Regions from separate parts of the Actinoplanes sp. CA-051413 genome, predicted to be linked through region 2. Evidence: predicted binding sites of a transcription regulator. Region 2 holds the regulator's gene; the other holds the start of a gene.
What was found. Region 2 encodes HrcA, which represses chaperone genes, less so after heat shock. Its sites were predicted from a motif close to GGTTNGCACNCTCNNNNNGAGNGTGCNAACC; they were not measured.

Region 1: a site for HrcA is predicted at 1,274-1,304, ahead of groES (co-chaperone GroES). Genes of this name have one in related genera too.

The regions. Positions count from the first base shown of each region.
Region 1 covers NZ_CP192100.1:1,021,591-1,024,997, forward strand. The annotation lists gene ybaK (Cys-tRNA(Pro) deacylase) at 1-23, opposite strand, end outside; gene ACQP2Y_RS04920 (class I SAM-dependent methyltransferase) at 35-1,201, opposite strand; gene groES (co-chaperone GroES) at 1,433-1,747, shown strand; gene groL (chaperonin GroEL) at 1,822-3,407, shown strand, end outside.
Region 2 covers NZ_CP192100.1:1,661,173-1,664,579, forward strand. The annotation lists gene hemW (radical SAM family heme chaperone HemW) at 1-417, shown strand, start outside; gene ACQP2Y_RS07930 (DUF4870 domain-containing protein) at 458-1,204, opposite strand; gene hrcA (heat-inducible transcriptional repressor HrcA) at 1,384-2,406, shown strand; gene dnaJ (molecular chaperone DnaJ) at 2,450-3,407, shown strand, end outside.

The DNA of each region.
Region 1 (3,407 bases), 640 kb from region 2:
GTCCCGGCAGCCTTCTTCGCCACGATCAAGCAGGCTAGCGGCAGAGCAGCACGGTCGGCGCCCCCGCCACCCGGGTCAGCACCAGCGACGCCCCCGCACTGCCGCTGAGCCGCAGGTCCTTGCGCAACTGCTCCGGCTCCAGCGCCGAACCGCGCTTGCGGATCTCCAACCGGCCGATGCCCCGGTCACGCAGCAGGGTCCGCAGCCGCTTCAGGGAGAACGGCAGCACGTCGGTGATCTCCAGCCGCCGGCCGAACACCGTGTCGGCGGGCGCGTCGGTGTACACGTACGCGATCTCCGGGTCGGCGATCCGGCCCCCGACCGCCGCGGCGAACTCGGCGACCAGGTGCGAGCGGACCACGGCCGGGTCCGGGTCGTACAGGAAGGCACCGACCGGCCCGACCGGCGCGGCCTCGACGCCCGAGCCGGTCAGCTCGGCCCCGCCGGGCAGCAGCACGGCCCGCCGGGCGCACTCCGCGAGGGGCCCGCACCAGAAGGCGGCCTCCACCAGGTCGCCGTCGACGCTCACCCACTCGCCCTCGGCGCCGGCCGGCAGCAACGCGTGGTCGATGCCGGGCGCCAGCTTCAGGACCGTGCGCGGCACCCGTTCGGGCAGCGTGGCGATGAAGTCCCAGGACGGCGACCAGGACCGCGGATCCATCACCCGGCCGCGACCGGCCCGGCGCCGCGCCGGATCGGCGAACACCGCGTCGAACTGCTCCACCGGCACGGTCGTGGCGTCCGCGCACTCCACGGTGACCAGGCCGGCGAGCCCGGCGGCCTCGGCGTTGGCGGCGGCCAGGGCGGCGGTGAGCGGGTCCGCGTCCACCGCATGCACCCGGATGCCCCGGCGGGCCGCGGCCAGCGCGTCCGAGCCCAGGCCGCAGCCCAGATCGGCCAGGCTGCGGACTCCGGCCGCCGCGAGCCGGGCGGCCCGCCGGTCGGCGACCACCGCCCGGGTCGCCTGCTCCAGCCCCGGGCGGGTGAAAAGCATCGTGGCGGCGGCCGCGCCGAACTTCGCCGAGCCGCGCCGGCGCAGGTCGGTCTGGGTGAGGGCGGCGGAGGCCAGCTCGGGGGAGACCCCGCGGGCGCGCAGGGCGGTGGCCGCGGCCAGCGGCTCGCCGCCGGCGACGTCGGCGGCGGCCGCCAGAGCGGCAGACCCTTGGGCGGTACGCAGGGCAGCGAGCAGTTCGAGGTCCACGGCGAGTCATTCTGCTAGGAGGTGACGTGCTGGCACTCTGGTTGACGGAGTGCTAGTTCCGGCATAATCTCCGATTAGCACTCTCAACCTGAGGGTGCCAGCGCGCGCCCCATCCGGGATGCGCGCCTGCACCAGGCGGACCGGCACCCGCGACGACGGCCCCGCCCGGTGGCATGAGGCATCAGCCCGGCCTGTCCACTGGCCGGCGACAACACCTGTACCCAGGAGGGTATGCCCGTGACTACCGCGACAAAGGTTGCGATCAAGCCGCTCGAGGACCGCATCGTGGTCCAGGCGAACGAGGCCGAGACCACGACGGCGTCGGGCATCGTGATCCCCGACACCGCCAAGGAGAAGCCGCAGGAGGGCACCGTCCTCGCCGTCGGCCCCGGCCGGATCGACGACAAGGGCAACCGCGTTCCGATCGACGTGCAGGTCGGCGACACCGTTCTGTACTCGAAGTACGGCGGCACCGAGGTCAAGTACGCCGGCGAGGAGTACCTGGTGCTCTCCGCCCGCGACGTCCTCGCGGTCATCGAGAAGTAAGACCTAACCGACAGTGCTGACCGCCCTGGCCCGGCTCTCCGGTCCAGGGCGCCGGTGCGTTGAAGGGACCATAAATGGCGAAGATCCTCAGTTTCTCTGACGACGCCCGGCACCTGCTGGAGCACGGCGTCAACACGCTCGCCGACACGGTCAAGGTCACCCTCGGGCCGCGCGGACGCAATGTCGTCCTCGACAAGAAGTTCGGCGCTCCCACGATCACCAACGACGGTGTCACCATCGCCAAGGAGATCGAGCTCAGCGACCCGTACGAGAACCTCGGCGCGCAGCTGGTCAAGGAGGTGGCGACCAAGACCAACGACGTCGCCGGCGACGGGACCACCACCGCCACCGTGCTCGCCCAGGCGCTGGTCAAGGAAGGCCTGCGCAACGTGACCGCGGGCGCCAACCCGATCGCGCTCAAGCGCGGCATGGACCTGGCCGCCGAGGCCGTCTCCAAGGCCCTGCTGGAGAAGGCGGTCGAGGTCGGCGACCACAAGGCGATCGCCAACGTCGCCACCATCTCGGCCCAGGACGCCACCATCGGCGAGCTCATCGCCGAGGCGATGGACCGGGTCGGCCGCGACGGTGTCATCACCGTCGAGGAGGGCTCCGCGCTGAGCACCGAGCTCGACGTCACCGAAGGTCTGCAGTTCGACAAGGGCTTCATCTCCCCGAACTTCGTGACCGACGCCGAGTCGCAGGAGGCTGTCCTCGAGGACGCGTACCTGCTCATCACCACCCAGAAGATCTCCAGCGTCGAGGAGATGCTGCCGCTGCTGGAGAAGGTCCTGCAGGGCGGCAAGCCGCTGCTCATCGTGGCCGAGGACGTCGACGGCCAGGCGCTGAGCACCCTCGTGGTCAACGCCCTGCGCAAGACCTTCAAGGTCGCCGCCGTGAAGGCTCCCGGCTTCGGGGACCGCCGCAAGGCGATGCTGCAGGACCTGGCCATCGCGACCGGTGGCGAGCTCATCGCCCCCGAGCTCGGCTACAAGCTCGACCAGGTCACCCTCGACATGCTGGGCACCGCCCGGCGCGTCGTGGTCGACAAGGAGAACACGACCATCGTCGACGGTGGCGGCCGCAAGGCCGAGATCGACGACCGGGTCGCGCAGATCCGCAAGGAGATCGAGGCCTCGGACTCCGACTGGGACCGCGAGAAGCTCTCGGAGCGGCTGGCCAAGCTCTCCGGCGGCATCGCCGTCATCAAGGTCGGCGCCGCGACCGAGGTCGAGATGAAGGAGCGCAAGCACCGCATCGAGGACGCCATCGCGGCGACCAAGGCTGCGGTCGAGGAGGGCACCGTCCCCGGCGGCGGCGCCGCCCTGGCGCAGATCGCCTCGGTGCTCGACGACAACCTCGGCCTCACCGGCGAGGAGGCGGTCGGCGTGCAGATCGTCCGCAAGTCGCTGAAGGAGCCGCTGCGCTGGATCGCGCAGAACGCCGGCCACGACGGCTACGTCGTGGTGGGCAAGTCCGCCGAGCTCGGCTGGGGCCACGGCCTCAACGCGGCCACCGACGAGTACGTCGACCTGGTCGCGGCCGGCATCATCGACCCGGTCAAGGTGACCCGCAACGCGGTCTCCAACGCCGTGTCGATCGCGGCGCTGCTGCTCACCACGGAGAGCCTCGTGGTCGAGAAGCCGGCCGAGGCGGAGCCGGC
Region 2 (3,407 bases):
GAGGTCTCGAACTGGGCGACGACGCCGGACGCCCGCTGCCGGCACAACCTCTTGTACTGGACCGGCGGGGACTGGTGGGGGCTCGGGCCGGGCGCGCACAGCCACGTCGGCGGGGTGCGCTGGTGGAACGTCAAGCACCCGGCCGCGTACGCGAAGCGGGTGGAGGCCGGTCTGTCGCCCGGGCAGGGCCGGGAGATCCTGACCGATGCGGACCGCCACGTCGAGGACGTGATGTTGCGCGTACGGCTGCGCGACGGCCTGCCGCTGACCGCGCTGGACGCGGCCGGGCTGACCGGCGCGGCCGGGGCCCTGGCCGACAGCCTGCTGGACCCGGCGGCGTACGAGGCCGGCCGGGTGGTCCTCACCCTGCGCGGCCGGCTGCTGGCCGACGCCGTGATCCGCGACCTGCTGCCGTGACGCCGATGGCGCCGGGCCGGGGCCCGGCGCCATCGAAGCGCTACTTGATGAGCGAGACCGTCATCGGGTAGTTATACGGCTCGTTGTTGTTCGCCTTCACGCCGGCGACGATGCCGAAGATCGTGGCGATCGCCCAGGCCGCGATACCGACGAAGAAGCCGATCACGATGCAGGTCAGCACCCAGCCGACGATGGCGATGATCGACCAGAGGATCTGGAAGTTCAGCGCCTTGACCGCCTCGGCCCGTACGACCGGGGACTGGTTGCCCTTGGCCAGCAGCGCCACCAGCGGCGCGATCCAGCCGGAGCAGCCGCCACCGAGGAACGCGCCGGCCGCGCCCCCGAAGTGGGCGACCAGGATCCAGGTCTTGTCGTCGTTGCCCGGCGCGTAGCCACCCGGCGGGTAACCACCGGGCTGCTGGCCGTAGGCGCCGGGCGGCGGGCCGTAACCGCCGGCACCGGAGCCGGGCGGCGGGCCGTAGCCACCGGCACCGGAGCCGGGCGGCGGGCCGTAGCCACCCGCGCCGGAGCTCGGCGGCGGGCCGTAGCCACCCGCACCCGAGCTGGGCGGCGGGCCGTAACCGCCGGCACCCGAGGTGGGCGGCGGGGTGCCGTAGGTCGGCGGCTGCTGCGGCGGGGTGCCGTAGCTCGGCGGCTGCGGGGAGCCGTACGCCGGGGGCGGCGGCGGGGCCGATCCGGGAGTCGGATCGTTACCCGGATATGGGTTGAGCGGCGCGGTGGGATCCGAGGGATTGCCCTCACCGGGCGGACGCGGCGGTTCAGTCATGCGCACACGGTAGGACCGCACGTCGAACGTGGCGAGAGCAACACCCGGGTGACGTCGGAGAATAGACAGTCGGCTAAGTGGCCCGGGCCCTGACGGCTGATCATCGCGCGGCGGGCGCGGGCGACGTAGACTGGCACTCGACTTCGCGGAGTGCCAGCTGAGAGGTGGAGGGGTACGACATGAGTCTCGACGACCGCAAGCTCGAAGTACTCCGCGCCATCGTCGAGGACTACGTCGCCACCCAGGAGCCGGTGGGCAGCAAGGCCCTGGTCGAGCGGCACCAGCTGGGCGTCTCACCGGCCACGGTCCGCAACGACATGGCCGTGCTAGAGGAAGAGGGCTACATCCGGCAGCCGCACACCAGTGCCGGTCGGGTGCCCACCGACGCCGGTTACCGGCTCTTCGTCGACCGGCTCTCCCGGGTCAAGGCGCTGAGCCCGGCCGAGCGCCGGGCCATCGAGCGTTTCCTGGTCGGCGCGGTCGACCTCGATGACGTGGTGCACCGCACGGTGCGCCTGCTCGCGCAGCTCACCCGCCAGGTCGCCGTCGTGCAGTATCCCAGCCTGGCCCGTTCCGCGGTGCGCCATCTGGAGCTGGTGCCGATCTCCACCACCCGGATCATGCTGGTGATGATCGCCGACACCGGCCGGGTCGAGCAGCGCCTGGTGGAGCTGCCCGGGCCGACGCCCGGCGACGACGTGCTCGACATGCGCCGCGTGATCAACGCCAAGCTCACCGGGCAGAAGCTGGCCGACACCCCGCCGCTGGTGCAGACGCTGGTCGACGAGTGCGCCCCGGAGAAGCGCACCACGATGGCCTGCGTCGCCTCGGTGCTGCTGGAGACACTGGTGGAGCGCAGTGAGGAACGCCTCGCTCTGGCGGGCACGGCCAACCTCACCCGCGGCGGCGTGCTGGACTTCCAGGGCTCGCTGCGGCCGGTCCTGGAGGCGCTGGAGGAGGAGGTCATCCTCCTCAAGCTCATCGGTGAGGTGGAGCCGAGCACCACCCGGGTCCGCATCGGCGACGAGAACGAGATCGACAACCTGCGGGCAGCCTCGGTGGTCAGCACGGGTTACGGCCCGGGCACGACGATCGTTGGTGGGCTCGGCGTGCTGGGGCCGACCCGGATGGATTACCCCGGCACCATCGCCACGGTACGAGCCGTGGCACGCTACGTTGGCGATTTGCTGGCACAAAACTGACGGAACCGCTCAGCGCTGGGCAGACATGAGGACTCGAACCCCTGTGGCCAAGGACTATTACGGAATTCTCGGGATCAGCCGGGAAGCCACCGACGACGAGATCAAGCGCGCTTACCGCAAGCTGGCCCGTCAATACCACCCGGACGTCAATCCCGACCCCGAGGCGCACGAGAAGTTCAAGGACATCAACGCGGCGTACGAGGTGCTCTCGGACGACCAGAAGCGGCAGATCGTCGACCTCGGTGGCGACCCGCTGGCCCCGGGCGGCGGCGGCGCGGGCGGACCGGGTGGCCCCGGCGGGGCGGGCCCGTTCGTCGGTTTCCAGGACATCATGGATGCGTTCTTCGGCACGGCCGCCGGTGGTGGCTCCCGAGGACCTCGGCCGCGCACCCGGCCCGGCGCCGACGCGATCCTGCGCCTGGAGCTCGACCTGGTCGAGACGGCCTTCGGCGTCGAGGCGCCGATCACGGTCGACACCGCGGTCCTGTGCACCCAGTGCTCCGGCGCGGGCACCGCACCCGGCACCCACCTGGCCACCTGTGAGACCTGTGGTGGCCGCGGTGAGGTCCAGTCGGTGCAGCGCACGTTCCTGGGCCAGGTCGTCTCGTCCCGCCCGTGCCAGGTCTGCCAGGGCCACGGCACGGTCATCCCGCAGCCCTGCCCGACCTGCGCCGGCGACGGCCGGATCCGCACCCGCCGCTCGCTGACCGTGAAGATCCCGGCCGGCGTCGAGGACGGCATGCGCATCCGCCTGGCCCAGCAGGGCGAGGTCGGCCCGGGCGGCGGCACGGCCGGCGACCTGTACGTGGAGATCCACGAACGCCCCCACGACGTCTACTCCCGCAAGGGCGACGACCTGCACTGCCGCGTGACGCTGCCGATGACGGCCGCCGCGCTCGGCACTCGGCTGACCATCAAGACACTGGACAGCGAGGAGAACATCGAAGTCAAGCCGGGCACCCAGCCGGCCTCGACGCTGCGGATCCGGGGTAAGGGCGTGC